DNA from 4 places in the Streptomyces sp. NPDC058534 genome. Region 3 is predicted to be linked to each of the others. Evidence: riboswitches for the same ligand, from Rfam matches in the RefSeq annotation. Region 3 holds a riboswitch; each other region holds the start of a gene.

The links. Region 3 has a riboswitch for cobalamin ahead of ACFWR9_RS18115 (ribonucleoside-diphosphate reductase subunit alpha). Riboswitches for the same ligand answer to the same signal wherever they lie in the genome.
Region 1: linked by a shared signal. The riboswitch ahead of ACFWR9_RS23155 ((2Fe-2S) ferredoxin domain-containing protein) and the one ahead of ACFWR9_RS18115 (ribonucleoside-diphosphate reductase subunit alpha) in region 3 are both predicted to bind cobalamin.
Region 2: linked by a shared signal. The riboswitch ahead of ACFWR9_RS14245 (energy-coupling factor ABC transporter permease) and the one ahead of ACFWR9_RS18115 (ribonucleoside-diphosphate reductase subunit alpha) in region 3 are both predicted to bind cobalamin.
Region 4: linked by a shared signal. The riboswitch ahead of cobN (cobaltochelatase subunit CobN) and the one ahead of ACFWR9_RS18115 (ribonucleoside-diphosphate reductase subunit alpha) in region 3 are both predicted to bind cobalamin.

Annotation. Positions count from the first base shown of each region.
Region 1 covers NZ_JBHXNW010000038.1:24,755-32,094, forward strand. The annotation lists gene ACFWR9_RS23135 (DUF4190 domain-containing protein) at 116-529, shown strand; gene ACFWR9_RS23140 (ABC transporter ATP-binding protein) at 560-1,372, opposite strand; gene ACFWR9_RS23145 (FecCD family ABC transporter permease) at 1,369-2,475, opposite strand; gene ACFWR9_RS23150 (ABC transporter substrate-binding protein) at 2,472-3,497, opposite strand; cobalamin riboswitch at 3,535-3,717, opposite strand; cobalamin riboswitch at 3,842-3,966, shown strand; gene ACFWR9_RS23155 ((2Fe-2S) ferredoxin domain-containing protein) at 4,029-4,424, shown strand; gene ACFWR9_RS23160 ((2Fe-2S)-binding protein) at 4,458-5,144, shown strand; gene ACFWR9_RS23165 (SpoIIE family protein phosphatase) at 5,154-7,340, opposite strand, start outside.
Region 2 covers NZ_JBHXNW010000018.1:110,294-117,633, forward strand. The annotation lists partial or broken gene ACFWR9_RS14210 (MFS transporter) at 1-278, shown strand, start outside; gene tnpA (IS200/IS605 family transposase) at 378-764, opposite strand; gene ACFWR9_RS14220 (RNA-guided endonuclease InsQ/TnpB family protein) at 861-2,141, shown strand; partial or broken gene ACFWR9_RS14225 (MFS transporter) at 2,172-2,924, shown strand; gene ACFWR9_RS14230 (ATP-binding cassette domain-containing protein) at 2,953-3,801, opposite strand; gene cbiQ (cobalt ECF transporter T component CbiQ) at 3,798-4,547, opposite strand; gene ACFWR9_RS14240 (energy-coupling factor ABC transporter substrate-binding protein) at 4,548-4,883, opposite strand; gene ACFWR9_RS14245 (energy-coupling factor ABC transporter permease) at 4,880-5,587, opposite strand; cobalamin riboswitch at 5,617-5,977, opposite strand; gene ACFWR9_RS14250 (potassium channel family protein) at 6,066-6,611, opposite strand; gene ACFWR9_RS14255 (chloride channel protein) at 6,608-7,340, opposite strand, start outside.
Region 3 covers NZ_JBHXNW010000026.1:73,026-80,365, forward strand. The annotation lists gene ACFWR9_RS18095 (cytochrome P450) at 1-837, shown strand, start outside; gene ACFWR9_RS18100 (GlxA family transcriptional regulator) at 841-1,809, opposite strand; gene ACFWR9_RS18105 (hypothetical protein) at 1,902-2,153, shown strand; gene ACFWR9_RS18110 (ribonucleotide-diphosphate reductase subunit beta) at 2,066-3,073, opposite strand; gene ACFWR9_RS18115 (ribonucleoside-diphosphate reductase subunit alpha) at 3,073-5,460, opposite strand; cobalamin riboswitch at 5,560-5,738, opposite strand; gene ACFWR9_RS18120 (GNAT family N-acetyltransferase) at 5,793-6,278, opposite strand; gene mctP (monocarboxylate uptake permease MctP) at 6,309-7,340, opposite strand, start outside.
Region 4 covers NZ_JBHXNW010000038.1:35,226-42,565, forward strand. The annotation lists gene ACFWR9_RS23185 (glyoxalase superfamily protein) at 1-328, shown strand, start outside; gene ACFWR9_RS23190 (cobalt-precorrin-5B (C(1))-methyltransferase) at 344-1,462, opposite strand; gene ACFWR9_RS23195 (cobalt-precorrin-6A reductase) at 1,522-2,307, shown strand; gene ACFWR9_RS23200 (precorrin-2 C(20)-methyltransferase) at 2,292-3,788, opposite strand; gene ACFWR9_RS23205 (precorrin-8X methylmutase) at 3,785-4,456, opposite strand; gene cobG (precorrin-3B synthase) at 4,453-5,766, opposite strand; cobalamin riboswitch at 5,822-5,970, shown strand; gene cobN (cobaltochelatase subunit CobN) at 6,000-7,340, shown strand, end outside.

The sequences.
Region 1 (7,340 bases), on a different contig from region 3:
CGTCACCCGACCGGGGGACGCCCGAAACCGTTCTCGAAGGCATCCGCCATCGACATCGGGGCATCCGGCACCTACGGCAACTCACCGGAACGGAAACAGAGATGAGAGTGACGACGTGTCGTTCCCCGAACACCCCGGAACTCCCGGCAACGCCCACCAGACGCACCACGACGCCGACGTGAACCGCTCCAACGGCATGGCGGTCGCCGCCCTCGTCCTCGGCATCCTGGCCGTCCTGCTCTTCTGGACCGTCATCGGCGGTGCCCTGCTCGGTCTGCTGGCCCTGGTCTTCGGCATCATCGGCGCACGCAGGGCGCGCGGCGGACGGGCGCCGCGCCGTGGGATGTCCATCGTCGGCGCCGTACTCGGCGTGCTCGGTCTGATCGCCTCCGTGGTGATCATCGCGATCGGCGCGTCGATCCTCAACTCGGACGAGTTCAAGGACTTCGACGACTGCGTCCAGCACGCCGACTCGCAGAGCGAACGAGACGCCTGCGCCGACGACTTCGAGCAGGACGTGAACAACTGACGGGGGCTGCTCGCGGCGATGCCCGCCGCGTCAGCGCGGCCCTTCCGTCATGAGACCGCTCGGAAGCTCGCCGGGAAGGAACGTCACCTGCGGCGCGCCCGTACGCGGATGAACGCTCACCTCTCCCACGACCCCGTACACGTCGGCGAGCAGCGACGGCGTGAGCACCTCGGCCGGCGGGCCCGAGGCCACGACCTCCCCCTCGCGCAGGACATGGAGGCGGTCGCAGTAGTACGCGGCGAGGTTGAGGTCGTGCAGGGCGAGCAGCACGGTCGCCGGCAGCCGGCGCAGCACGCCGAGGACGTCCAGCTGATGGCGGATGTCGAGGTGGTTGGTCGGCTCGTCCAGGACCAGCAGGGCCGGCCGCTGGGCGAGGGCACGGGCGATGAGGACCCGCTGGCGCTCGCCGCCCGACAGCCGGTCGAAGGGACGGTCGGCCAACCGGTCGGCGTCCACCGCGGTGAGGGCGTCGTCGATGATGGCGGCGTCCTCGGCCGTGTCCCCGGCCAGCATCCGCTTGTGCGGCGTGCGGCCCATGGCCACGACCTCCCGGACGGCGAGGTCGAAGTCCGCAGCCGAGTCCTGCACCACGGCCGCCACCGTGCGGGCGAGTTGCCGCGCGGGCATCGACCAGGTGTCGGCGCCGTCGACGCGGACCGTGCCGGTGTCCGGGCGCAGGACGCGGTAGACGGCCCTCAGCAGGCTGGACTTGCCGCTGCCGTTGGGGCCGACCAGGCCGATCACCTCGCCCGCCGAGGCGGTCAGGGAGACGTCGCGCACCAGGTGGCGTGCTCCGGCGGTGAGGGTGACGCCCTCGACGGACAGGTCGGTCGCGGCGCTCATGCCCCTCCTCGGTCGGTACCGCGCCGGGCGTCCCGGCGCATCAGCCACAGGAAGAACGGCCCGCCGCACAGCGCGGTGAGCACGCCCACCGGGATCTCCATGGGCGCGGCGACGGTGCGTGCGGCGATGTCGGCCCAGATCAGGAAGACCGCTCCGGCGAGCGCGGCGGTGGGCAGCACCCGGCGGTGGTCGCCGCCGACGAACAGCCGTACCACGTGCGGGAGGATCAGCCCGACGAAGCCGATCGGGCCGGACGCGGCGACGAGTACGCCGGTGACCAGGGACAGCAGCACGAACATGCGGGCCCGGAAGCGGGCCACGTCCAGCCCCATCGTCGTCGCCGCCTCCTCACCGGCCAGCAGCAGGTTCAGGTTGCGGGCCTGCACCAGGAGCACGCCGATGCCCAGCAGCACCCCCAGACCCGGCAGCCACAGGGTCTCCCAGTTGACGCCGCCGAGACCGCCGAGGGTCCAGGCGAGCACCGCCCGGGCCTCGTTGCCGCGGTCGGTGGTGAGCAGCAGCAGGTCGAGGACGGCCGTGAGCACCGCCGCGATCGCCACCCCGGACAGGACCAGGCGCGTCGAGGTGATGCGCCCGCCGGTGCGGGCGGTGGCGTACACGATCACCAGAGCGCCGAGGGCGCCGGCGAACGCGGCGGCGGACAGCGACAGGGGCCCGAGGAAGCCGACGCCGAAGACGATGACCGAGACCGCCCCGAGGGACGCGCCGGAGGAGACGCCGAGCAGGTACGGCTCGGCGAGCGGGTTGCGGACGAGGGCCTGAAGGGCGGTGCCGACCACCGCGAGACCCGCACCGGTCACCGCTCCCAGCAGGACGCGCGGCGCTCGTACGTCGAGGACGATGGTCTCCCGCGCGCGGGACCAGTCCGGTTGGGTGAAGTCGGCGCCCAGGGCGTGCGTCACGATCCCCCAGACCTGGCCGGGCGGCACCTGGACCGAGCCGATGGCCAGGCCGGCCGTCACGGAGGCCACCAGCAGGGCCGCAAGGGCGAGCGACGTTCCCGCCATGGTCGTACGCCCCGCCCGGCGCGGCCGCGCCGACGGGTCCGGTTCGGCGACCGCCTCGGTGGCGGTGCCCGTCACCGGAAGCTCTCGGGGTGCAGTCCGTGGGCGAGGTCGCCGACGGCGTACGCCGACCGGATGCCGACCAGGGTCGCGGTCAGCGGCAGGACGACGAACCGCTTGTTCCTGACGGCGGGGACGTCGGCGAGGGCCGGCTGGGAGAGCAGGAACTCCTTCTTCTGCTCGACGCTGCCGGCTCCGGCGTAGTCGTAGATGGCGATGACCTCGGGCCTGCGCTCGACGACCTGTTCCCAGGAGACGTCGCCGAACACCTCGTCGAGGTCGCCGAAGACGTTCTTGCCGCCGGCCAGCCGGATCAGGTCGGTGCCCAGGCCCTTGCCGCCCGCGGTGAAGGCGCTCTTGTCGCCGCTGTCGTAGACGAAGACCGGCACCTCCGGTTCGCCCTTCACGGCGGCGGACGCCTTGGCCACGCGGCTCTTCAGGTCGGCGATCAGCTTGTCGGCCCGGTCGGGTACGCCGAAGACGCTCGCGACGGTGCGGATCTCGGCGTAGGTGTCCTTCATCGTCACCCGCTTCTCATCGCAGTACTCGCGGTTGAGGTGGGTGTCGATGCCCGCGTCGGCGAACGCCTCGCGGGAGCGGCCCTCGTTCTCGGCGAAGGCGCTGCCGTAGCCGCCGTAGACGAGATCGGGCTCGGCGTCGAGGATCTTCTCGAACGAAGGTTCCCGCTCGGCGAGTTCGGGTATCGCCTCGTAGTCCTTCTTCAGCTCGGGCAGGACGGCCGAATCGGGGAAGGCGGTGCCGACCATGCGGTCCTTCAGGCCGAGCGCGAGCATCAGCTCCGCGGGGTGCTGGTGGATGGTGACCACCCGGGACGGCGGCTTGTCGTAGGTCGTCCTCACACCGCAGTTGTCGATGGTGACGGGGAAACCGGCGAGGGAGGACGCCGAGGCCGGACCGTCCGGGCCGGCGTCGCCGGCCTCGTCGGAGGAGCCGCACCCGGCGGTCACCAGGGCCGCCGACAGGGCGAGCGCCGCGGCCGTGCCGCGCAGCGTCCGGCGGCGTCGGGCAGGGGAGAACAGGGCTGACACGTAAGCCTCCTGGGGAGTCCGCGCTCCTCGGATCGGGCCCGCGACAGGCCAGTGTCCTGACTCCCGGGCCGACGGCCCCCGGCTGCCCGCCCGATGGGCGCGGGGGCAGGTCGAGGGCACGCTGTGCCCGGTCACAGTGGCGGGACCGTGCCGGATTCGCACCGGCTTCCTGTCTCCCGTCGCGGCTATGACCTGGCGATATTACGTTCCTTTGGGCCGGGCGCAAAGCACGGGTGTTCAGCGTGCACGTAGTGCCCGTCCACGGGGCGGGGCCCCGCTGACAGCTCCGGGGACGGGATGCGAGGATGCCCGGAGCAATTGGGCGACGGCGGCCCGAGGAAGCCGGTGCGATTCCGGCGCGGTCCCGCCACTGTGATCGGCGAGCGAGCCCCCACACGACCACTGCCCGTACCGGGTGGGAAGGGGCGGGGCGAGCGACGACCCGAGAGCCAGGAGACTCACGCGGTCGCCTCCTCGACGGACCACCGGGGCGGATCTCCCCGGGGAGAGGGACGATGCCGCATGCCCGCCGAAGCGAGCCCGGCCGAAGCGACGCCCACCGGACCCGCGGACCCGACGCCCTCACGGGTCGTCGTCTGCCGGGACTGCTGCTGCGGCACCCCGAAGATCATCGGCGTCGACCACGCGGCGCAGACGGCGCGTCTGCGGGCCCGGGTGCCCGTGCGGGTGTCGGACTGCCTCGACGTGTGCGAACAGGCCAACGTGATCGTCGTCCAGCCCTCCGCGGCGGGCCGCGCCGCCGGCGCCCGTCCCGTCTGGCTGGGGCTGGTCAACGACCCGGACGCCACAGAGGACATCGCCGACTGGGTCCGCGCCGGAGGCCCCGGCGTCGCACCCCGACCGGACATCCTCGACCTGTACGCCATCACGCCCCCGCGACGCCCTACGGCCTCCTGATACCGCGTTCACCACCCGCACGAGGAGCGCCCGGTGTCCGCAAACGCCCAGGCATCGCCCGCCGACGTCACCGCCGCCCTGCACGACGTGGCCGCCCTCGGCGGCTTCTTCGTCCTGCGCGTCGGGGGCGGCGACGCGGGCCGGCATCCGCTCGGCCTCTCCTACTCGCGGGGTTTCACCGACCTCGCCGAGGCCGTCGCGCACCGCCACCGGGCGCGCGAACCGCGGATCGGCGTGTCCATCGCCCACCTCGGCCACGCGGCCCGCCTCTGGTCGCCCGCCCTGGCCTGCGTACTCCTGCACGGGATCGTCCCGGACCTGAGCCGGCTGGAGCGGGCCGACGACGGACCGGCCCTGCGCATGCCGCGCCCCGCCGGTCTGCGCACCGGCCCACTGCCGTCCCCGGCCCTCGCGCTGTACGAGCAGGTGACGGCGCACCTGGAGGCGCTGGCCCAAGGGCTGCGCGTCAAGGTCGCCCCACGACTGCTGGACGGCAACGCGGCCTCGGCGCTCGTCGAGGCGGCCCGCGCCCTGCTGACGGCCCACCCCGCACTGCGCGAGCCGCTCACCGGCCTCACCACCGAGCTGCTGAACACCGGACGGCTCGTGGGCACCGGAGAGATCACCGGTCCGGATCTCACGTTCCGGCGCCGCAGTTGCTGTCTCTACTACCGCGCGCCGAACGGCTCGAAGTGCGGCGACTGCTGCCTGGCCGGGTAGCGGGGACGGTCACCGGCCCTCGGTGTCGAGGGCGTTCAGAGGCTGTTCGGTCCAGATGACCTTGCCCTGCGCGTGATACCGAGTGCCCCAGCGCCGGGCGCACTGGGCGACGAGGAACAGGCCGCGGCCTCCCTCGTCGGTGGTGGCGGCCATGCGCAGGTGGGGCGCCGTGCTGCTGCCGTCGGAGACCTCGCAGATCAGGCTGTGGTCGAGCAGCAGCCGGACGCGCACCGGTTCGGCCGCGTGCCGGATGGCGTTGGTGACCAGCTCGCTGAGGATCAGCTCGGTGATGAACGCCGTCTCTTCGAGGCCCCACTCGGTGAGTTGGCGCGTCGCATCGGCCCGGCCGCCGGCGACGGCCGCCGGGTCACGCGGCACGTGCCACTCGGCGACCCGGTCGGCCGGGAAGGCCCGGGTACGGGCCACGAGGAGGACGATGTCGTCGTCGGGGCGGTCGGGGAGCAGGGCGTCCAGCAGCACGGCACAGGTCTCGTCCGGTGTCCGGTCCGCGTCGGCGAGCCGGCTGCGGAGCAGGTCGAGGCCGGCCTCGATGTCCCGGCCCCGGCCCGTCACCAGTCCATTGGTGAACAGGACGAGCCGACTGCCCTCGGGGAGCCGGAACTCGGCCGGAGCGAAGGGCAGGCCGCCGAGGCCCAGGGGAGGACCGGGCGGCAGCTCGGGGAAGTCCACGCTGCCGTCCGGGCGGACGACGGCCGGCGGCGGGTGCCCGGCGCGGGCCATGGTGCAGTCACCGGAGACCGGGTCGTAGACGGCGTAGAGACAGGTGGCACCGACGATGTCCGTACCGGTGCTCGCGTCGGTGCGGTCCCGGTCGAGGCCGGCCACCAGTTCGTCGAGGTGGCCGAGGAGTTCGTCGGGAGCCATGTCGAGACCGGCGAAATTCTGCACGGCGGTCCGCAGCCGGCCCATGGTGGCCGCGGCGTGCAGCCCGTGACCGGCCACGTCGCCCACCACCAGGGCGACCCGCGCGCCGGACAGCGGGATCACGTCGAACCAGTCGCCGCCCACGCCCGCCTGCGCCGGCAGGTAGCGGTAGGCGACGTCGAGGGCGTTCTGCACCGGCAGCCCGTGCGGCAGCAGGCTGCGCTGCAGAGCCACCGCGACGGTGTGCTCGCGGTGGAAGCGCCTCGCGTTGTCGATGGCGACCGCGGCCCGCGACGCCAGTTCCTCGGTGATGGACAGGTCCTCCCGCGTGAACGGCTCGGAGCCCGCACCGCGCCAGAAGTTGGCCACTCCGAGCGCGATGCCCCGGGCGCGCAGCGGAACGGAGATCAGCGAGTGGATGCCGTAGCCGAGGATCCTGGGCGCGCGGACGGGATCCTGCCGCTGCCAGCCCTCCTCCGCGCGCAGGTCGGCGACGAGGGCCGCGTGGCCGGAGGCGAGGCCGGTCGTGATGGGCGTGCCGGGCCGGAAGGCGATCGCCTCGCCGACCGGGATCAGCGGGACGTCGTCACGGACGCCGTGCAGGGCGACACGGTGCATGACCAGGTCGCCCGGGGCGGGCTCCGCGCCGCGCCGCACCGCGTCCAGCAGTTCGACCGTGACGAAGTCCGCGCAGCGGGGCGTCGACGCCTCGGCCAGCTCCTCGGCGGTGCGCACCACGTCCAGTGTGGTGCCGATCCGGGCGCTCGCGTGGTAGAGGAGTTCCAGCCGCTTGTGGGCGCGCTCCGCCCTGCTCCGCTGTCGGTGCAGCTCGGTGGTGTCCCGCAGCGTGGCCACGGAGCCCGTGGTCACGCCGCCCCGTTCCACCCGGCGCAGGCTGACCGCCAGGAGCCGGTCCCCGGCCGTGTGCATCTCGTCCGTGCGGGTGTCGCCCGAGGTGAGCAGCTCGACGATCCCCGGGCCCAGTCCGAGGCGGCCGAGGGGGAGACCCTCGCACTTCTCGGGGAGATCGAGGAGGCGCCGCGCCTCGTCGTTGGCGCGTACCAGGCGGTCGCCGTCGACCATCAGCACGCCCTCCCGGATGGTGTGCAGCACCGCGTCGTGGTGCTCGTACATGCGGGTGATCTCGACCGGTCCGAGACCGTGGGTCTGCCGCCGCAGCCGCCGGCTCACCAGGGCCGCGGCGCCGAGGGCCAGCGCGAGTGAGGCGGCGCCCGCGGCCAGCAGGGCGGGCAGTTGGCGGTGGGCCGACTCGTTGACGTTGGTGATCGTGATGCCGACGGCCACACCGCC
Region 2 (7,340 bases), on a different contig from region 3:
CCCTGCTGGTCGCGGTCTTCCCCAAGGGTGAGCGGGCCCGTGCCATCACGGCCTGGACCGCCACCTCCGGACTCGCCATCGCGGTCGGTCCGCTGGTCGCCGGCTGGCTCCTGGAGGACCACGCCTGGGCTTCCACCTTCCTGGTCAACGTCCCCATCGCGGTCCTCGCGGTCGTCGGCGCGCTGCTCCTCGTACCGCCGTCCAAGGCGGCCGGCATGGGCCGGATCGACTATGTGGGCGGTCTGCTCTCCATCGTGTCCGTCGGCAGCCTGGTCTACCTCTGGTCTTGCGCAGTGCTCCGTCCAGGGCGGAGGTGAGGCGCGTCCTTGGGCCGGAGGCGCGAAGCGCCGGAGTTCTCTGCGCCTTCGTGGTGACGGTCAGACGGGGCGCCGCTGGTTTTCGATGTACTGGCGGACGACGGTGAGCGGTGCGCCGCCGCATGATCCGGCGAAGTAGGAGCCGGACCAGAAGTGTCCGCCCCACAGGTACCGGCGGACGTGGCTGTCGTACTCTCCCCCAGCCTTCGGCCGGGAGGTGCCCCCAGGCGGAGTCTGCGGGAGCTGACGCCCTTGAGGGAGTTGACCAGCTTGGAGAGCTGGACCTTGGGCGGGGTAGTGCACGAGCAGGTGGACGTGGTCCTGTTCGCCGTTGAACTGCTTCATCTCGGCCTCGAAGTCGGCGCAGACCTCCCGCATGATCTCTTCAGTGCGGGTCAGCACGGCGTCGGTGAGCGCGTTCCGCCTGTACTTGGTGACAAAGACCAAGTGAACGTGCAGGTTGCAAACAACATGGCGACCAGTTCTGACATCAGGATTCGGGTTCCCAGCGGGGTGACATAAACCAATGCTAGCCTCTCGATTGTGAGTCAAGACACCCTGGTCAAGCGGCAGTTCGGGCACCGAGCCCGACTCGCACTGTCGCCCGCCGAGGTGTCGAAGACCGATGCTCAGGCACACGCCGCCCGCACGGTGTGGAACTGCCTGCACGCGTGCTGGCAGATGATGCCGAAGGAGAAGCGGACACTCGCGAACGCGGACGCCGCGATCCGGCAAGCCCGTCAGGACATCGACTTCCTGGCGGTTCTCCCCGCCCAGGCCGCACAAGCGGTCCTCAAGACCTACTTCCGGGCGTGGAAGAACTGCTGGGACGGGCGGGCGGACGCACCGAACTTCAAGGGCCGGTTCCGGTCGGTGATGTCGGTGGACGTACCGCAGGGCCGGGACCTGAACATCGTCCGCGTGCACCGCCGCTGGGGCATGGCCAACATTCCCAGGGTGGGCCGGATCCGCTTCCGCTGGACCAAAGACCTGCCCGTCGGCAAGCGCAGCAACCCGGAGAACCGGATCACCGGGGCCCGGCTCGTCAAAGACGCCCTCGGATGGCACATCGCCTTCCGCGTCCAGACCCTTGAGAACAAGCCCGAACCCCACACCGGCCCTGAAGTCGGCATCGACGTCGGAATCAACGTACCCATCGCCCTCTCCGACGGCGAAACCTACGAGCACGGCACGTGGCTGACCGCCAAGGAGAAGGCACGGCTCCTGCACCTGGAGCAGCGCGCCGCCCAGCGTAAGCGGCACCGTAAGCCCGGCGAGCGCACCAGCCGCCGGTTGCACCACACCTATGACCAGATCGCAGGACTGCGCGCGAAAGCCAAGCGCCGGGCCTTGGACTGGCAACACCGGACGACCACCGCCATCGCCCGCACCTACGGCACGATCGTGGTCGAAGCACTCACCATCACGAACATGGTCAAATCCGCCAGGGGAACCCCCGAGGCACCGGGGACGAACGTCGCCCAGAAGTCCGGGCTGAACCGCTCCGTCAACCAGGAGGCATGGGGCCGCACGGTCACCCTGCTGATTTACAAGACCGCCCAGCATGGTGGCACCCTGCACAAGGTCCCCGCACCCGGCACCTCCCGGCGCTGCTCGGCGTGCGGTATCACCACGCCCGGCAGCCGCGAGTCCCAGGCCGTGTTCGTGTGCAAGAACCCGGACTGCGGCTGGTCGGGCAACGCCGACCACAACGCGGCCCGGAACGTCTTGCACCTGTACCGGACGGGCCTCGCGCTCATCCCGGCTGCCGGGAGGGCAGTCGTCAGGCGCGCCAAGCGCGTCAAGCCCGCTACCGCAAGGTAAGCAGGAATCTCCCGGCCTTCAGCCGGGAGAGCACTTCAATACGCCACGCAGTTCCTCCAGTTCGTGCTCGGCTTCGGCGCGCTGGAGACCGGCGTACGGCTGCTGCCGCTGGCCGGGGCCGTGTTCGTCGGCGCCGCGGTGACCGGGCGGCTCACCCCGAAGCTGGGGGTGAAGGCCATGGTCGGGTCCGGCATGGCGATCGGCACGGCCGGTGTCTTCCTGCTGGTCCTGATCGACCAGGGCTCCACCTACGCCGACTTCCTCGCCCCGATGCTGCTGCTCGGCCTCGCGATCGGCCTCAGCGTCTCCCCGGCCACCGACACCATCATGGGCTCCTTCCCGGAGAACGAACTGGGCGTCGGCGGCGGCGCCAACGACACCGCGCTGGAACTCGGCGGCTCGCTGGGCATCGCCGTCCTCGGCTCCCTCCTCGGCACCGCCTACCGCGACGAGTTGGCCGGCCTGGTGGGCGACCGGCTCCCGGCCGCCGCGCTGGACACCGCCCAGGACTCCGTGGGCGGCGGACTGGCGGTCGCCCAGCGGCTCGCCACCGACCCGGCCGCCGGGCCCGAGCAGGCGCAGGCCCTCACCGACGCCGTCAACCGGGCCTTCGCCCACGGCGTCTCGACGACCAGCCTCGTCGGCGGCGTCATCATGGCCGCCGGCACCCTCATCGTCCTGGTCGTCCTGCCCGGCCGCCGGCGCGGTGGTGCCGAGGACCGTCCCGAGGGCGAGCCGACGGCGGCCACCCCCGAACCGGAGCACAGCGACTCCGCGCGGTGAACCCGGGCCGCCCCGGCCGGCGCACGCGTCAGTCGGCCAGGGCGGCCAGCTCCTCCGGGGTGCGCGGTCCGGCCGCCGTCTCCGTCAACAGACCGCGCGCCCGCAGCAGTCCGGCCGCCGCGACGCCCCAGGGCAGCCGCAGCCCCGCCTGCCGCAGCAGATCCGTGCGGGCCAGCGTCGCGGCCGTCGGGCCGGTGCGCACGCCGTCCGGGGTGAGCAGCGCGGCGTCGTCCGACCAGCGCAGGGCGAGGTCGACGTCGTGGGTGGCCATCACCACCGTGGTGCCGCCCGCGCGGAGCCGGTCCAGGGTGGCGAGCAGCCGCTCCTGGCCGTCCGGATCGAGCCCGGCGGTCGGTTCGTCCAGGATCAGCACCCGGGGCCGCATCGCGACCGCCCCCGCGATCGCCGTCCGCTTGCGCTGCCCGTACGACAGCAGATGGGTCGGCCGGTCGGCCAGCGCCCCGATGTCCAGTGCGGCGAGCGCCTCGTCGACCCGCGACCGGACCTCCGCGTCCGGCAGGCCCAGGTTCAACGGCCCGAAGGACACGTCCTGCCCCACCGAGGCCGCGAACAGCTGGTCGTCCGGATCCTGCACCACCAACTGCACCGTGGTCCGCAGCCGGGTCAGCCCCTTGCGGTCGTACGCCACCGGCTCCCCGTCGAGCGTCAACGTCCCCGCACGCGGTCGGAGTCCGCCGCTGAGCAGCCGCATCAGCGTGGTCTTGCCGCTGCCGTTGCGGCCAAGGAGCGCCAGCGCCCGCCCCTCGCACACCGAGAAGTCCAGCCCCGTCAGCACGTCCGGGCCCTCCTCGTAGGCGAAGGCCACACCCCGCAGAGCTACCAGCGCCTCCGCCGTCGCCTCGCTCGTCCCACTCACGACAGCGGCCCTTCCAGTACGAGGGTGAGGGCGGCCAGCGCCGCCAGCAGCGCGCCGCTCGCCGCCGTGAAGGCGACCGAGACGCGGGCCTCGGGCACCAGGACCCGCAGGGTGCCGTCGTAACCGCGGCCGGCCAGCCCGGACTGGAGCCGTGCCGCCCGGTCGAAGGCCCGCACGAACGCCGTGGCGCCGAGACCGCCGAGCGAACGCCAGGTCGCGGCCCGGGTGGTGTGCCCCAGCCGCGCGGCCTGCGCCTCCCGGATGCGACGCACCGAGTCCAGCAGCAGGAAACTCATCCGGTACGTCACCAGCGCCACGTCCACGACCGGTGCGGGCACCCCCGCCCGCACCAGCCGGGGCAGCAGGTCCGACATCGGCGTGGTGAACGCGAACAGCAGCACCCCGAGCGAGGCCGCCGAGGTCCGCAGCAGCAGCTCACCGGCGCGCACCGGCCCACCCTGAGCCACCGTCAGGAACCCGTCCGCGCCCCCGACCTGGACCAGCAGCGGCAGCGCGCCCGTCACACAGAAACCCAACGGCACCCGGTACGCCCGCCACAGCCGGCGCCCGGGCACGCCCGCCGGGCCGAGCAGCACCGCAAGCGCCGTCACCAGCACCAGCGCCGCGCCCGGCCAGGGCGGCAGCGAGATCGCGAGCACGGTCAGCCCCAGTCCGAGTACGGCCTTGTCCACGGGATGGCGGCGGCGCCACCGACTGCTGTGCGCCGCGGCGTCGATCGGCAGCACTCAGTTCCCTTCGGGAGCATCCCGCAGTGCCGCCGCCCGCTCCTCGCCCTGCCGCCGGCCCCGGCGTACACCGAAGTAGTACGCCAGCACGCCCGCGCCGAGCGCGGCCTGCACCGCGAACAGCGCCGACTCGATCTCCCCGGACGGCGGTTCGTACAGTGGCGAGAACCACGGCTCGTAGTCCGGCTCGATCTCCGTGATCGCCGTCTCCGCCTCCGCGTCCGCGCCGGCGAACGGCTCCTCCTTGTGGTCGCCGAGCCCGAGTACCAGCGGCAGCACCGCGAGCGCGGCCACGGCGAGCAGCAACAGGGCGTTGATCTTCGCGTTGCGGGTCATCGGGCCACCGCCTCCTGCTCGTCGGACGTGGTCTTGCCCGACCTGGTGAGCAGCACGCCCAGCCGGGTCAGTTCACCCTTGCTGGACTGCACCAGCAGCCGCATCACGATCACCGTGAGCAGGCCCTCGCTGACCGCGAGCGGGATCTGCGTGACGGCGAAGATGGACCCGAACTTGCCGAGCGCGCCGACGAATCCGCTGCTCGGGTCGGGGAAGGCCAGCGCCAGCTGGACGCTGGTCACGCAGTAGGTGGACAGGTCGGCGACGAACGCCCCGAAGAACACGGCGACCATCAGCGGCACGTCGCAGCGGCGCAGCAGCCGGTAGACGCCGTACCCGGCCCAGGGGCCGACGATCGCCATGGAGAAGACGTTGGCGCCGAGCGTGGTCAGCCCGCCGTGGGCGAGCAGCAGCGCCTGGAAGAGCAGGGTGATGGTGCCCAGTACCGCCATGATCGGCGGCCGGAAGAGGATGGCGCCCAGACCGGTGCCGGTCGGATGGGAGCAGCTTCCGGTGACGGAGGGCAGTTTCAGGGCCGACAGGACGAACGTGAAGGCACCGGAGGCGCCGAGGAGCAGCGTGCTCTCCGGGTGCTCCCTGACCTCACGGGTGAGTGACCGGACTCCGTGGACGACGAACGGCGCGGACGCGACACCCCAGGCGATCGCGTGCGCCGGTGGCAGAAAGCCCTCGGCTATGTGCATGGCTCAGCAGACCCTCTCCAGCACCTCGTGGATGGACGACGCGCCTTGGCCGGTCTCCTGGCTGACGGGTACCGCTGTCCGAGCAACGCCTTCCCGGGTTAGGCCCTGTCGTCGGACTCCCGTCTGCCTCGCGGCGCCATGCACGCACTCTCGCCGCACCGGGCCCTGACCCAAGTACATCCAGTACGAGGCTCAGGGCCCGGCACGCCGAGAGCACGCACCTGACACCGCGAGGCCCGCCCTCCGGGCGGACGACGGGAGTCCGACGACAGGGCCTAGAACCCAGTGGCTGCCCACAAGGGGCCGGAGCCGGACTTCCCGATTCACAGTGGCGAGGGCCGCACCGGCATCACACCGGATTTCCCGTTCACCAAGGCGTGGCGACAGTAGTGCTCCTACGGGGGTGGTGACAAGCGGGCCTCCTGTCGCGCGGACCCGGCCGGGGACCGGGCGGACAGGGCTCGGGGCTGCGGAAACGTCAGCCGGACCGGTCCCGTTCCGTGCGCCGGACCACCATGGCGCGCGCCCGCGTGCTGAGCGCGGTCGCGGCGGCCGTGAGGAAGACGAAGCTGTAGACGATCTGGAGCAGGGTCACGATCCGGGCCGACTGCCCGCGCGGGGTGATGTCCCCGTACCCGACCGTGGCGAGCGTGACCACCGTGAAGTAGAGCGCGTCGACGCGGGTGTGCAGGCCGGTGAACTCGCCGGGCTGCTTGGCGAGGGCGTAGTACGTGGCCGAGAAGACGTGCACGGACAGGATGATCAGCAGGGTGATGACCACACCGGGCCTGGTCTCGGGGCGGTCGACCAGGACGTGGTGGATCTGCCGGAGCAGCAGCGCGGCCACGGCACTCAGCAGCAGGGCGAACAGCACCCAGCTCAGCACGGGCCGGTGCGGGCCCAGATGGTCGAGGGGGAGCAGGAAGTAGGCCACGACCACGGCCACCGCGACACAGCCCCGTACGACCCAGGGCCGGGCGGTGCGCCAGGCGTTACGGGTCTGTACGGTCCGGCGCTCCGTCACCCGGTCGTTCCCGTCGTCGGGGCGTGGGCCGCTTCCGGTTCCGTGCGGCGCACCACCTGGGAGACGACGAAGGCGACGACCGACGCGGTGACGATCAGCGGCATCTGGTCGTACGCGTCCCCGCCCGTGAGCAGCACCGCCAGGACCGCGCTGGACAGCGGCAGCCCCGTCACCGCGGCCGCCGCGGCGGAGATGCCGAGGGCGAGCGCCGGGGTCACGCCGAAGCCGGGCAGCCCGGAGCAGGCCATGGCGGTGGCCGTGCCCAGCAGCACCGCCGGGAAGATCGGGCCGCCGCGCAGGCTACCAAGGGCGATGCCCCAGGCCAGCCCCTTGCACGCGACCAGGGCGATCAGCGCGCCCACCGGCCAGGCGTGCGGGTGGGCGGCGATCTGCGCGAGGGTGGCCTGGCCGGACAGCGCCGCCTCGGCCGGGGAGCGGCCGGTGATCAGCGCGTACGCGGCGACGCAGACCCCGACGGCCGTGGCGCAGACCACGGTGCGGACGGCCGTGTGCCGCCGGGTCCAGGAGACGGTGTGGTGCCCCAGCTCGCGGGCCAGCGTGATCAGCACGGCGATCAGCGCCGCCGTGGGGATGCCCCACAGGAAGTCACCGGCGTCCGGGTTGGCGGCCGGTGGTAAGTCGTGCAGGGCGAGCGCGCCGATCTTCAGGCCGGTCCACTGCCCGAAGCCGGTGAAGACCAGGGCGCCGGTGGCGCTGGCCAGCAGACAG
Region 3 (7,340 bases):
TGCGTCGCGCTCGCCACCGTCTTCCGCGGCATGTACCGGCGCATGGTCGTCCCGCTCGGACCGCTCTACCGGCTACCCCTTCCGGCCAACCGCAAATTCAACAACGCGTTGGCCGATCTGCATCTGCTGGTGGACGAGATCATCGCCGAGCGCCGCGCATCCGGTCAAAAGCCGGACGATTTGCTCACGGCATTGCTGGAGGCGAAGGACGACAATGGCGACCCGATCGGGGAACAGGAGATCCACGACCAGGTCGTCGCGATACTCACCCCGGGAAGTGAAACCATCGCCTCCACGATCATGTGGTTGCTGCAGGCACTTGCCGACCACCCGGAACATGCCGACCGCATACGCGACGAAGTCGAAGCGGTGACCGGCGGACGCCCCGTGGCATTCGGGGACGTCCGCAGGCTCACGCACACCGGCAATGTCATCGTGGAAGCCATGCGTTTGCGCCCGGCCGTATGGGTATTGACCCGGCGCTCGGTGGCCGAGACCGAACTGGGTGGCTATCGCATTCCGGCCGGGTCGGACATCATCTACAGTCCGTACGCAATCCAGCGCGATGCGAAGTCGTACGCCGGCAACCTGGAGTTCGATCCGGACCGCTGGCTCCCGGAACGCGCGCCGAATGTGCCGAAATACGCCATGAAGCCGTTCAGTGTGGGCAATCGCAAGTGCCCCAGCGACCACTTCTCGATGGCACAGCTGACGCTGATCACGGCCGCGCTCGCCACGAAGTACCGCTTCGAGCAGGTGGCGGGCTCGAACGACGCCGTCCGGGTCGGCATCACCCTGCGCCCGCACGACCTGCTGGTCAGGCCCGTGGCGCGGTGACGCTCAGGCGGCGGCCTCCGGGCCCCGGAAGGTGCGCCGGTAGGCGTGCGGAGTGGTGTCCAGGGCTCTGACGAACTGGTGCCTGAGGGCCGCCGCCGTACCGAAACCGGTACGCCAGGCGATCGTGTCCATCGTCTCGTCCGTCGCCTCCAGCAGGCGCTGGGCCAGCAGCACACGCTGGCGCAGGATCCAGCGGTAGGGGGTCGTGCCGGTCTCCTGCTGGAAGCGGCGGGCGAAGGTGCGCGGGGACATGTGCGCCCGGGCCGCGAGCTGCTCGACGGTGACCTCCTCGTCGAGGTGCTGCTCCATCCAGGCCAGCACCTCGCCGACGGTGTCACAGGAGGAGCGCGGCAGCGGGCGTTCGATGTACTGCGCCTGTCCGCCGTCCCGGTGCGGCGGCACCACCATGCGCCGGGCGATCCTGTTGGCGACCTCCGGCCCCTGCTCCTTGCGCACGATGTGCAGACAGGCGTCGATCCCGGCGGCGGTGCCGGCGGAGGTGATCACCGGGTCCTCGTCGACGTAGAGGACGTCGGGCGCGACGACGGCCCGCGGGTACTGGCGGCTCAGTTCGGCCGCGTGGTGCCAGTGCACCGAGCACCGCCGACCGTCCAGCAGCCCGGCGGCGCCCAGCACGAAGACCCCGGAGCACACGCTCAGTACGCGCGCGCCCCGGTCCACCGCCTGCCGCAGGGCGTCAAGGAGCTCGGGCGGATACTCCCGGCGCACGAAGTCGCTCCCGGCCGGCACGGCGATCAGGTCGGCCTCGGCCAGCCGCTCCAGGCCGTACGGCGTGGAGACGGTCAGTCCGCCCACATGGGTGCCGAGCGCGGGACCCTCCGCGGAGACCACCGCGAAGTCGTACCCCGGCAGGCCCTCGTCGCTCCGGTCGATGCCGAAGACCTCGCAGACCACGCCGAGTTCGAAGGGATGCACACCGTCGAGCAGGACGGCGGCCACGTTTTCGAGCATGCCACCAGTGTGCCCCGGAAGTGGCAGGAAATCGAGGCCCTACGGCAGTCCTGCCACTCCCGGTAAGGAGTGTCCGGCGCGACACTGGTGTCATGAACGGAAACCAGATCGAAGCCCTGATCGGAATGCTCGTGACCTTCGGACTCCTGGTCCTCATGGTCCTCCCCTCGGTGATCGGCATCGTGCGCGACCGGCGCGTCGACCGTCAGCTCAGGGAGGCCCAGGAGAACAGGGGAGAAAGGGAGACTCCTCGGACTCAGAAGTCCTCGGACAGGTCGACGGTGCCCTCCACCGCGACCTGGTACGCGGAGGGACGCCGCTCGAAGAAGTTGGTCAGCTCCTGAACACCCTGGAGCTCCATGAAGGAGAAGGGGTTCTCCGAGCCGTACACGGGGGCGAAGCCGAGGCGCGTCAGGCGCTGGTCGGCGACGCACTCCAGGTACTCCCGCATCGAGTCGGTGTTCATGCCCGGGAGGCCGTCACCGCACAGGTCGCGCGCGAACTGCAGCTCGGCCTCGACGGCCTCCCGCAGCATGTCGGTGACCTGCTCCTTGAGCCGGTCGTCGAACAGCTCCGGCTCCTCCTTGCGCACGGTGTCGACCACCTCGAAGGCGAAGGACATGTGCATCGTCTCGTCCCGGAACACCCAGTTGGTGCCGGTGGCCAGACCGTGCAGCAGACCCCGGCTGCGGAACCAGTAGACGTAGGCGAAGGCGCCGTAGAAGAACAGGCCCTCGATGCACGCGGCGAAGCAGATGAGGTTCAGCAGGAAACGGCGGCGGTCGGCCTGGGTCTCCAGGCGGTCGATCGACTCGACCGAGTCCATCCACCTGAAGCAGAACTCGGCCTTCTCGCGGATGGACGGGATGTTCTCCACGGCCGCGAAGGCGGCGTTGCGGTCCTCCGGGTCAGGCAGGTAGGTGTCCAGCAGCGTCAGATAGAACTGGACGTGGACGGCCTCCTCGAACAGCTGCCGCGACAGGTAGAGGCGCGCCTCGGGGGAGTTGATGTGCTTGTAGAGGGTCAGCACCAGGTTGTTCGCCACGATCGAGTCACCGGTGGCGAAGAAGGCCACCAGCCGCCCGATCATGTGCTGCTCCTCGGGGCTGAGCCTCGCGAGGTCGGCGACGTCCGAGTGGAGGTCGACCTCCTCCACGTGCCAGGTGTTCTTGATGGCGTCCCGGTAGCGCTCGTAGAAGTCCGGGTAGCGCATGGGGCGCAGAGTCAGCTCGAAGCCCGGGTCGAGCAGGTTCTTGGTCGTCATTACTGGCAGGCCTCGCAGGACTCGGGGTTTTCCAGGGAGCAGGCGACCGCTTCGGGGTCGGGGGTGACCTGGGCGGGGACGGTGGCCCGTCCGGCGGCGCGGGCGATCCGGGTCGCCGGGCGCGAGCGCAGGTAGTACGTGGTCTTCAGGCCCTGTTTCCAGGCGTACGCGTACATCGAGGAGAGCTTCCCGATGGTCGGCGTCTCCAGGAACAGGTTCAGCGACTGGGCCTGGTCGAGGTACGGGGTGCGGGCGGCGGCCATGTCGATCAGGCCGCGCTGCGGGATCTCCCAGGCGGTGCGGTACAGCGCGCGGACGTCCGCGGGGATCCAGGTGAAGTCCTGGACCGACCCGTTGGCCTCGCGCAGTGCCTCGCGGGTGCGGGCGTCCCACACGCCGAGCCGCTTGAGGTCGTTCACCAGGTACGAGTTGACCTGGAGGAACTCGCCGGAGAGCGTCTCGCGCTTGAACAGGTTGGACACCTGCGGCTCGATGCACTCGTAGACGCCCGCGATGGAGGCGATGGTGGCGGTCGGCGCGATGGCGAGCAGCAGGGAGTTGCGCAGCCCGGTGGTCGCCATGCGCTCGCGCAGCGCCGTCCAGCGCTCCGGCCAGGTCGGCTGCACGCCGTAGTGGTCGGGGTGCAGGACGCCCCGGGCGGTACGGGTCTTCTCCCAGGCCGGCAGCGGGCCGTTGCGCTCGGCGAGGTCGGTGGACGTCTCGTACGCGGCGAGCATGACGCGCTCGGCGATGCGGGTGGACAGGGCCCTCGCCTCGGGCGAGTCGAAGGGCAGGCGCAGCTGGAAGAAGACGTCCTGGAGGCCCATCGCGCCGAGGCCGACCGGGCGCCAGCGGGCGTTGGAGCGGCCCGCCTGCTCGGTCGGGTAGAAGTTGATGTCGACGACCCGGTCCAGGAAGGTGACGGCGGTGCGGACGGTGGCGTCCAGCCGCTCCCAGTCGATATCGCCCTTCGCCACGTCGACGAAGGCGCCGAGGTTGACCGAGCCCAGGTTGCAGACCGCCGTCTCCCCGTCGTCCGTGACCTCCAGGATCTCCGTGCAGAGGTTGGAGGAGTGGATGACGTTGCCCGGCTCGGCCGTCTGGTTGGCTGTGCGGTTGGCGGTGTCCTTGAAGGTCATCCAGCCGTTGCCGGTCTGCGCGAGGGTGCGCATCATGCGGCCGTACAGCTCACGGGCCGGCAGGGTCCTGCGGGCGAGCCCCGCGGCCTCGGCCTCGCGGTAGGCCGCGTCGAACTCCGCGCCGTACAGGTCGGTCAGCTCGGGCACCTCGGCGGGCGAGAACAGCGACCACTGTCCGTCGGCGTCCACGCGGCGCATGAACTCGTCCGGGATCCAGTGGGCGAGGTTCAGGTTGTGCGTGCGGCGGGCGTCCTCGCCGGTGTTGTCCCGCAGCTCCAGGAACTCCTCGAGGTCCGCGTGCCAGGTCTCCAGGTAGACCGCCGCCGCGCCCTTGCGCCGGCCGCCCTGGTTCACGGCCGCCACCGAGGCGTCCAGCGTCTTCAGGAACGGGACGATGCCGTTGGAGTGCCCGTTGGTGCCGCGGATCAGCGAACCCCGGGAGCGGACGCGGGAGTAGGCGATGCCGATGCCGCCGGCGTGCTTGGAGAGCCGGGCGACCTGGTGGAGGCGGTCGTAGAGGGAGTCCAGCTCGTCCTTGGGGGAGTCGAGGAGATAGCAGGACGACATCTGGGCGTGCCGGGTGCCGGAGTTGAACAGGGTGGGGGACGAGGGCAGGTAGTCGAGGCGGCTCATCAGGCCGTACAGCGCGGAGACCTCGTCGACCGAGTGGGCGCTGTCGTCCTCGGCCAGGCCGGCGGCCACCCGCAGCATGAAGTGCTGCGGCGTCTCGACGACCTTGCGGGTGATCGGGTGCCGCAGCAGGTAGCGGCTGTGCAGGGTGCGCAGCCCGAAGTAGCCGAAGCGGTCGTCGGCGGCCCGGTCGATCGTCGCGTCCAGCCGCTCCGCGTGCAGCCGTACGAACTCGGCGGTGCGGTCGGCGATCAGGCCCTCACGGTGGCCGGTGGCGACCGACTCGGTGAAGGACGTGACGCCCTGGCAGGCGGCCTCCGCCCGGATGCCGATGGTCAGCAGCCGGGCGGCCAGCCGGGAGTAGACCGGGTCCTCGGAGATGAGACCGGCCGCCGCCTCCGTGGCCAGCTCGCGCAGCTCGGCCTCGTCCGCGTGGGCGGACCGGCCGCGCAGCGCGGCGGCGGCGACCCGGCCGGGGTCGGCGCCGGGGAGGTCGGCGGTCAGAGCGGTCAGGGTCCGCAGCAGGGCGGCACCGGGTCCGTCGGACTCCTCGGTCACCGGCATCGCTGAAGTCGTCACCGGGGTCGCTGTGGCCGGGTCGGCTGGCGCGATGGTCACGTGGGGGCACTCCCTCGCTGGCACGGGGCCTGGCGGAGGGCAGGGGGCAGCACACGAGCGCACGCGGCGTCGCGTCCACCGGCCCACTCCACGGGGCCCGGACGTCATGGCACCCGGGCCGGGAGGCCGGGCGCACTGTCGGCAGGCCCTCGGACTGAGACACGCGTGCACGTACGTCCGAGAACGTACGGATACACGCATGTACACCGTTGCGGGACAGTTCCGGATTCGCACCGGATTCCCCTGCGGCGACAGCGAGCATGAGCATACATCTTGTGCCGGGATCCGCCAGCACCCCCAGATGTTGTGTCCGCCAGTGTGTCGGGGTGGTGTCAGAGCGTCGGTTCACAGGTGAGCAGAGTGATGTCGTCCAGCTCCGGCAGGGGGTTCCGGTCGCGGTCCGGCGTGCGGGTGAAGCCCAGGGGCGCGTAGAGGCGGTGGGCGGTGCGCATGGTGCGCTGGGTGGACAGCACGACGCGTGCGCAGCCCTCCACGGACCGGGCGCGGTCCACGCAGGCCCGTACGAGCGCCTCGCCGGCCCCGCGTCCGCGTGCCTCGCGGGCGACGGCGAGCATACGTATCTCGGCCTCACCGGGCCGGGCGATGTCCGCCATGGGCCCGCCGGCGGGCACGAAGATCACGCCGCCGAGCAGCCCGCCGTCCGCCGCGGCGACCAGTACCTCGGCGGCCGCCGCCCGCTTGGCCACGGCGCGCAGCTCGTGGAGGTACTCGTCGTCCTCCCCGAAGTCGAGGAGGCCGTCGCGCGGATAGGCCTGTGCGGTGATCTCGCCGACGGGTACGACAACGGGCCGCCGGATTTCTCCGACGGCCCGCTGACGAGGAAGGAACTAGTGCGAGGTGCCCGCCGTGGCCGGCGGCAGCTCGACCTCGACGCCCGCGTCGCCCGCGTCCGCCGTGTAGTCGCTCGGCTTGGTCTCGTCGACGCCGTCGGGCGCCTTGACCGCCCGCAGGACGAAGGTCAGGACCACGGTGACCACGATGTTCAGCACGAAGGCGGTGAGACCGATGTAGCCGATCTCGCCGATGCCGGGGATCTCGTCGGAGGAGCCGCCGAAGTGCTTCTGCGTCGGCGAGGCCACCCCGTACGCGGCGACCGTGCCGTAGATCATGCCGACCGCCCAGCCGCCGAGCAGCGCCCAGCGGTGGAACCAGCGGGTGAACAGGCCGCCGACCAGGGCCGGGAAGGTCTGCAGGATCCAGATGCCGCCGAGCAGCTGGAAGTTGATCGCGACCGTCTTGTCCATGCCCAGCACGAAGACCAGCGCACCCACCTTCACCAGCAGCGACACCAGCTTGGAGACCTTGGTCTCCTGGGCCGGGGTGGCGTCCGGCTTGATGAAGTCCTTGTAGATGTTGCGCGTGAAGAGATTCGCTGCCGCGATCGACATGATCGCCGCCGGTACCAGCGCGCCGATGCCGATCGCCGCGAAGGCCACGCCCGCGAACCAGTCCGGGAACATGTTCTCGAACAGCTGCGGGATCGCCAGCTGCCCGTTCTCCACCTTGACGCCCGCCGCGATCGCCATGAAGCCCAGCAGCGCGAGGAGGCCCAGCATCAGCGAGTACAGCGGCAGGATCGTGGTGTTGCGCCGGATCACGTCACGGCTGCGCGAGGACAGCGTCGCGGTGATCGAGTGCGGGTACATGAACAGCGCCAGCGCCGAGCCGAGCGCCAGGGTGGCGTACGTCCACTGGCCGCCGTGGTCCGGGATCAGTCCGCCCTTGCCCGACTCGGTGAACTTGTCGCTCGCCGACGCGAAGATGTCGTCGAACCCGCCGAGCTTGATCGGGATGTAGATGATCGCCACCGCGATCACGATGTAGATCAGCGTGTCCTTCACGAACGCGATCAGCGCGGG
Region 4 (7,340 bases), on a different contig from region 3:
GCGGGTGCGCGAGGCCGCGGCGGCGGTGCGGTGGTACACGCGGCTGGGCTTCGTCCAGCAGTGGGAGCACCGCTTCGAACCGGGATTCCCCGTCTTCACGGAGGTCGCCCGCGGGCGGGTCCGGCTCTATCTGTCGGAGCACGAGGGCGACGCGCGCCCGGACACCCTGGTGTACCTGCGGGTCACCGACCTCGACGCGGTCGCCGCCGAGTTCGGCGTCGTGCCCGAGGAGGAGCCCTGGGGACGGGAACTCGCCCTCCGGGACCCGGACGGCAACCGCCTCCGGGTGGGCCCGGCCAGGGACGAGACCAGCCCCGAGGACGGCTAGTTCCAGGGCCGCGACTCAGGCCACCCCGCTGCGGCCCACCACCGTCCCCGCGCGGTCGACGCAGATCACGTCGACCGCGACCGGCGCCCCGCGCAGCACGGCCAGCGACTGGTCGCGGGCCGCCCTCGCCACCAGGTCGCCCAGCGGAACCCCGGCCGCCCGGCACAGCTGGAGGGCGGCGAGCCCGGTGTTGGCCCCCGCCACCTCGGCGACCAGGGCCTCGTCGGCGCCGCCGCGCCGGGCGAGCCCGGCGAGGAAGCCCTTGTCGACCTGTGAGCGGGCGGAGTGCAGGTCGAGGTGGCCGGCGGCGAGCTTGGAGAGCTTCGCGAAGCCGCCGCACACGGTCAGGCGGTCCACGGGATGACGGCGGACGTACTTCAGTACCGCCCCCGCGAAGTCGCCCATGTCCAGCAGCGCGTCCTCGGGCAGCCCGTACTCCTCGACGACCGTCCGCTCCGAGGTGGAGCCGGTGCACCCCGCGACATGCGTACGGCCCGCCGCACGGGCCACGTCCACCCCCCGCCGGATCGAGTCGATCCAAGCCGAGCACGAGTACGGCACGACGATCCCGGTGGTGCCGAGGACGGAGAGGCCGCCGAGGATGCCGAGCCGGGGGTTCCAGGTGGAGCGGGCGATCTCCTCGCCGTCGTCGACGGAGACGGTGATCTCGACGTCGCCGCTGCCGCCGTACCGCTCGGCGACGCGCGCGACGTGGTCGCGCATCAGCTGCCGGGGCACGGGGTTGACGGCCGGTTCACCGACGGGCAGGGGGAGGCCGGGGCGGGTGACCGTGCCCACGCCAGGACCCGCCCGGAAGACGACTCCGGCCCCGGCGGGCAGCCGCCGTACCGTCGCCCGGACCAGCGCCCCGTGCGTGACGTCCGGATCGTCCCCGGCGTCCTTCACGACCCCCGCCATCGCGTATCCGTCCGCCAGCTCCTCGGCCGCCAGGACGAAGGACGGGGTCTGCCCCCTGGGCAGGGTGATCGTCACCGGGTCGGGGAAGTCACCGGCGAGCAGCGCGGTGTACGCGGCGGTCGTCGCCGCGGTCGCGCAGGCACCCGTGGTCCAGCCGGGACGCAGACCGGTGTGCTTGAGTTGGGCGCCGCGACCGCCCGCGGCCTCGACGCTCATGCCCCGCTCACTCGTGTCCCACGCAAAGGACGAAACCGTAGAAAGGGAACGACTCTGCCGTGCACGTACTGATCCTCGGCGGCACCACGGAGGCCCGCAGGCTCGCCGAACTTCTCGCGGCCGAACCCCTGCCGGGGCTCCGTGTGACGAACTCCCTGGCCGGACGGGTGGCCGCGCCCAGGACGCCACCCGGCGAGGTGCGCGTCGGCGGCTTCGGCGGAGCCGAAGGACTCGCCGCCTGGCTCGGCGCGCACACCGTCGACCTGCTCATCGACGCCACCCACCCGTTCGCCGGCACCATCAGCTTCAACGCCGCCCGCGCCGCCGCCACCGCCCGGGTACCCCTGCTCGCCCTGCGCCGCCCCGGCTGGGCGCCGGTCGCCGGGGACGACTGGCACGAGGCCGGCTCCCTGGCGGAGGCCGCCACGCTGCTCCCCGCACTCGGCGCGCGGGTGTTCCTCACCACCGGCCGCACGGGACTGGCCGCCTTCGCCGGTCTGCGCGACCTGTGGTTCCTCGTGCGGTCGGTCGACGCGCCCGACGGCCCGTGTCCGCCCCGCATGGAAGTACTGCTCGACCGCGGCCCCTTCACGCTCGACGGGGAACGCGAGCTGCTGCGCCGGCACCGGATCGACGTCCTGGTCACCAAGGACAGCGGGGGAGAGGCCACCGCGCCGAAGCTGGCGGCCGCCCGTGAGGCCGGGGTGCCGGTGGTCGTGGTGCGCCGGCCGTCGGTGCCCGAGGGTGTGCCGGTCGTGAGCGGGCCCCGGGAGGCGGCGCGGTGGGTCCGGGAGGCACCCGCGAGGCGCCGGCCCACGGGCGGCGCCCCTCACGTCTCCGGGTAGCGGCGGGGCGTCCACACGACCTCTTCGCCGTCGCCGCGCCGTACCACCCGGGTCTGGGACGAGCCGACCAGCAGGATCGTGCGCATGTCGACCTCGGCCGGATCCAGGTCCGCCAGCCGCACGATCCGCACCCGCTCGCCGGAACCGCCCACATCCCGCGCGACCACGACGGGCGTGTCCGGCGCCCGGTGTTCGAGGAGCAGTTCGCGGGCCTTGCCGACCTGCCAGGTCCGGCTGCCGGAACCGGGGTTGTACAGCGCCAGCACCAGGTCGGCGCCGGCCGCGGCCCGCAGCCGCCCGGCGATGACCTCCCACGGCTTGAGCCGGTCGGACAGCGACAGGGCGGCGTAGTCGTGGCCGAGCGGCGCCCCCGCGCGGGCCGCGGCGGCATTGGCGGCCGTCACCCCGGGCAGCACCCGCACCGGAACGTCCGCGTGCTCCTCGGCCGAGGCGGCCTCCAGCACGGCCGTGGCCATGGCGAAGACCCCGGGGTCGCCGCCGGAGACGACCGCGACCCGGCGTCCCCGCCGGGCGAGCCCCAGCGCGAACTCCGCGCGCTCGGCCTCCACCTTGTTGTCCGAACCGTGGCGCCGCTGACCGGCACGGACCGGGATGCGGTCCAGGTAGGTGGTGTAGCCGACCAGGTCGTCGGCGGCGGCGAGCGCGCCGCGGGTCTCGGGCGTCAGCCACAACGGCCCGGCCGGCCCGGTCCCGACGACCACGACCTCCCCGACGGCACCCGGCTCCGGCACCGGCGGCTCGGCGTCCACCTGGCTCGGCAGCACCGCCACCGAGAAATAGGGCACCGAGCCGGCCTCCACGTCGGCCAGGTCCGCGAGACGCTCTCCCGCCATCGTGGCCCGTTCCACGTACCGGGCCGCCCCCAGCCGTCCCGAACCCTCCAGCGCGCGGCGCACCTTGGGGAAGGTACGGCCCAGCTTCATCACCACGGCCGCGTCCGTCGAGGCGAGCCGGGCCGTCAGCTCCTCCTCGGGCAACGTGCCCGGCAGGATGGTCAGCACCTCCTCACCCTCGACGAGCGGCGTGCCCAGACGGGCCGCGGCGGCGGACACGGACGTCACACCGGGGATCACCTCGGTGTCGTACCGGTCGGCGAGCCGCTTGTGCATGTGCATGTAGGAGCCGTAGAAGAGCGGGTCGCCCTCCGCGAGGACGGCGACCGTGCGGCCCGCGTCGAGGTGGGCGGCGAGCCGCGCCGACGCCTCGGCGTAGAAGTCGTCCATGGCGCCCTGGTAGCCGCCCGGGTGGTCGGTGGTCTCGACGGTGAGCGGGTAGACCAGCCGTTCCTCGACGTGGTCGGCGCGCAGGTGCCGCTCCGCGATGGAGCGGGCGATGGACCGTCCGTGCCGGGCGCTGTGATACGCGATCACGTCCGCCTCGGCGATGGCCTCGACCGCGCGCACGGTCATCAGGGACGGGTCGCCGGGTCCGAGCCCGACCCCGTACAGCTTGCCGCTCATTCTTCCTCGCTCGCGATCGCGTTGAGTGCGGCGGCGGCGATGGCGCTGCCTCCGCGACGGCCCCGGACGACCAGGTGCTCCAGGCCCGAGGGGTGGGCCGCCAGGGCCTCCTTGGACTCGGCGGCACCGATGAAGCCGACGGGCACACCGATGACGGCCGCGGGCCTCGGCGCCCCCTCCTCGATCATCTCCAGGAGCCGGAAGAGGGCGGTGGGCGCGTTGCCGACGGCGACCACGGAGCCCTCAAGGCGGTCGCGCCACAGCTCCAGCGCGGCGGCGCTGCGCGTGGTGCCCAGCTCCGCCGCCAGCCCCGGGACGGCCGGGTCGGAGAGGGTGCACAGCACCTCGTTGTCCGCGGGCAGCCGCTTGCGGGTCACACCGCTGGCCACCATCTGCACGTCGCAGAGGATCGGCGCACCGGCCAGCAGGGCCTCGCGGGCGCGGGCCACCACCGTGGGCGTGTGGCCGATGTCGCGCACGAGGTCGACCATGCCGCAGGCGTGGATCATCCGGACGGCGACCCGGCTGACGTCGGCGGGCAGGCCCGTGAGGTCCGCCTCCGCCCGGATCGTGGCGAAGGACTGGCGGTAGATGGCCGCTCCGTCCTTCTCGTATGCGTGGGTGGTCACGGTGTTCTTCCCGCTGCTCTCGGTCGTCGTACGGCTCATGGAGTGATCGCCGCCAGTGCGGTGGCGAGATCGGAGGGGTCCGTCAGGACCGTGGTGCGCGCCGGCCCGTCCGGGGGGCCGGCGGTGGCGGTGAGGCGGTAGCCCCCCTCGGGGACGGCGACCAGGTCGATCCGGTCGCCGCGCGGGTGGCCGCAACGGCGTTCGCAGCCGGACCAGTACAAGGGGAGCGGGGACCGGCCCGCGGCGGGCAGGGTGCCGGCCGCGTCGGCCCGTACGTCGGCGTGCGACCTCCCGCACCCCGGGCGGCCGATGCAGGCGCCGACGCGCGGCCAGGGGGAGGAGGCGTCGGTGACGAGACCGACGGCACGGAGGCGGTCGAGGGCGGCGGCGGTGTCCGATGCGCTCAGGCCCCCGACTGGTACGACGACGCCGCGCCACGGTGTCAACCGCAGTTCGGCGTCCGGCGTCAGAGCGGCGACGTGCGTCAACTCCCGCCACTGCGGGCCGGTGAGACGGCCCAGCGGCACGTGCGCGCACAGGGCGTCCCCGAGGAGCCCGGGAGGAGGCCCGTCCGCGCGTGTGGTGGCCGGCCGCTCCTTGACGTGGCCGACTCCCGCCTCGGACAGACGGCGGTCCACCGCCCGCGTCAGGACATGGGCCGGTACGGCGAGTTCGTCCACCCGCCACACCCGCTCCCCGGACTCGCGGGCGACGTCGAGGAATGCCTCGGCCGCCAGCAGCGCCGCCCGGGACGCCTCGTCCGCGGCCACCCGCCAGGCCGCGTCCACCGAGTGCAGCGCGACCTGCGCCGCATCGCCGCCGGTCGCCCGCACGGTGACGTCGGCGCCGAGTCCGGCCACGTCCCCGCGGCCGTCGTCGAGCGCGAACAGGAACCGGCCCGACAGCTCCCGCGCCCGTTCGCTCGCGCACAACGCCGCGTCCAGGGCCGACAGCCACGGCCGTACGTCCCGCGGACCGTGCCCGTCGAGGCCGGACAGCGGCGAGGCGACGATGTTGCGCACCCGTTCGTGCCCCGGCGAGGGCAGCAGCCCGGCCGCGTCCAGCAGCCCGGCCAGCTCCCCGCCGCAGCCGTCGCGCAGCCCCCGCAGCTGCACGTTGCCCCGGGACGTCAGATGAAGCTCCCCGTCGCCCAGCCGCCGGGCGGCGTCGGCCAGCGCCTCGGCCTGAACGACGCCCAGGGCCCCGCCGGGTATCCGTACGCGGGCGAGGGCACCGTCGTCGGCGGCGTGCAGCCGCAGCGTCCCCGGGCAGGCGTCACCACGGTCCCGTGAGACCGCTGTGGCCTGGGAGGATATGGAAGGGAGTGCCGAGGACATGGCCGCGAGCATACCGACCGTCACACCGGTGGCACCTGCCGCCCTTCCCGGCGGGACCCTTACTATGCTCCTGGGTGGATCATCCGGTCCGCCCACCGCCAGACGGCGACAGGGGAGGAAGCCCGGTGTGAATCCGGCGCGGTCCCGCCACTGTGAGTCCGGCCACCCTGAGGGCCGGACGAGTCAGGAACTCCCGCCGTCTCTCACCGCCCGGGGCGCGGACCCCGAGGAAGGGCAGACGCCGCATGCCGCATTCTTCCGGGGAGCGTGCCTCGCACCCCAGCATCCTGCTCCTGTCGACGTCCGACACCGACCTGCTGAGCGCCCGCGCCGCCACCGGCCCGGTCGCCTACCGGTTCGCCAACCCCGCCCGGCTCCCGCTCGACGACCTGCCCGCCCTGCTGGACGGCGTCGGACTGGTCGTCGTACGCCTCCTCGGCGGACTGCGTGCCTGGCGTGAAGGTCTCGACCTGCTCCTCGCCGACGGCCGCCCCGTCGTGGTCCTCAGCGGCGAACAGGCCCCGGACGCCCAGCTGATGGAGGCCTCCACCGTCCCCGTCGGTCTCGCCGCCGAGGCCCACGCCTATCTCGCCCACGGCGGCCCGGCCAACCTGGAGCAGCTCGCCCGCTTCCTGTCCGACACCGTGCTGCTCACCGGCCACGGCTTCGACCCGCCGACGCCCGCCCCCACCTGGGGCCCGCTGGACCGCGCGCCGCGCCAGGACGCGGATGGCCCGACCGTGGCCGTGCTCTACTACCGCGCCCACCACATGAGCGGCAACACGGACTTCGTGCACGCCCTGTGCGACGCCGTCGAGAACGCCGGCGGGCGGCCGCTGCCCCGCTACGTGGCCTCCCTGCGCGCCCCCGAGCCCGAACTCATCGATGACCTGCGGGCGGCCGACGTGATCGTCACCACTGTCCTCGCGGCCGGCGGCACCAAGCCCGCCGAGGCGTCCGCCGGCGGTGACGACGAGTCCTGGGACGCCGGCGCGCTCACCACCCTCGACGTCCCCATCCTCCAGGCCCTGTGCCTGACCGGCTCCCGCGCCGACTGGGAGAGCAACGACGAGGGCGTCTCCCCGCTGGACGCCGCCAGCCAGATAGCCGTCCCCGAGTTCGACGGCCGCCTGATCACCGTGCCGTTCTCCTTCAAGGAGATCGACGCCGACGGCCTCCCCGCCTACGTCGCCGACCCCGAGCGCGCCGCCCGCGTCGCCGGCATCGCCGTACGCCACGCCCGCCTGCGGCACATCCCGGCCGCCGACAAGCGCCTCGCCCTGGTCCTCTCCGCCTACCCGACCAAGCACTCCCGCATCGGGAACGCCGTCGGCCTGGACACCCCCGCCAGCGCGGTGGCCCTGCTGCGCCGACTGCGCGAGGAGGGCTACGACTTCGGCGCCGACACCGACGCCGAGGTCCCGGGCCTCGCGTCCGGCGACGGCGACGAACTGATCCGCGCGCTCATCGACGCGGGCGGCCACGACCAGGACTGGCTCACCGAGGAACAGCTCGCCCGCAACCCGGTCCGCGTCCCGGCCGCCGACTACAAGCGCTGGTACGCGACCCTGCCCGGGGAACTGCGC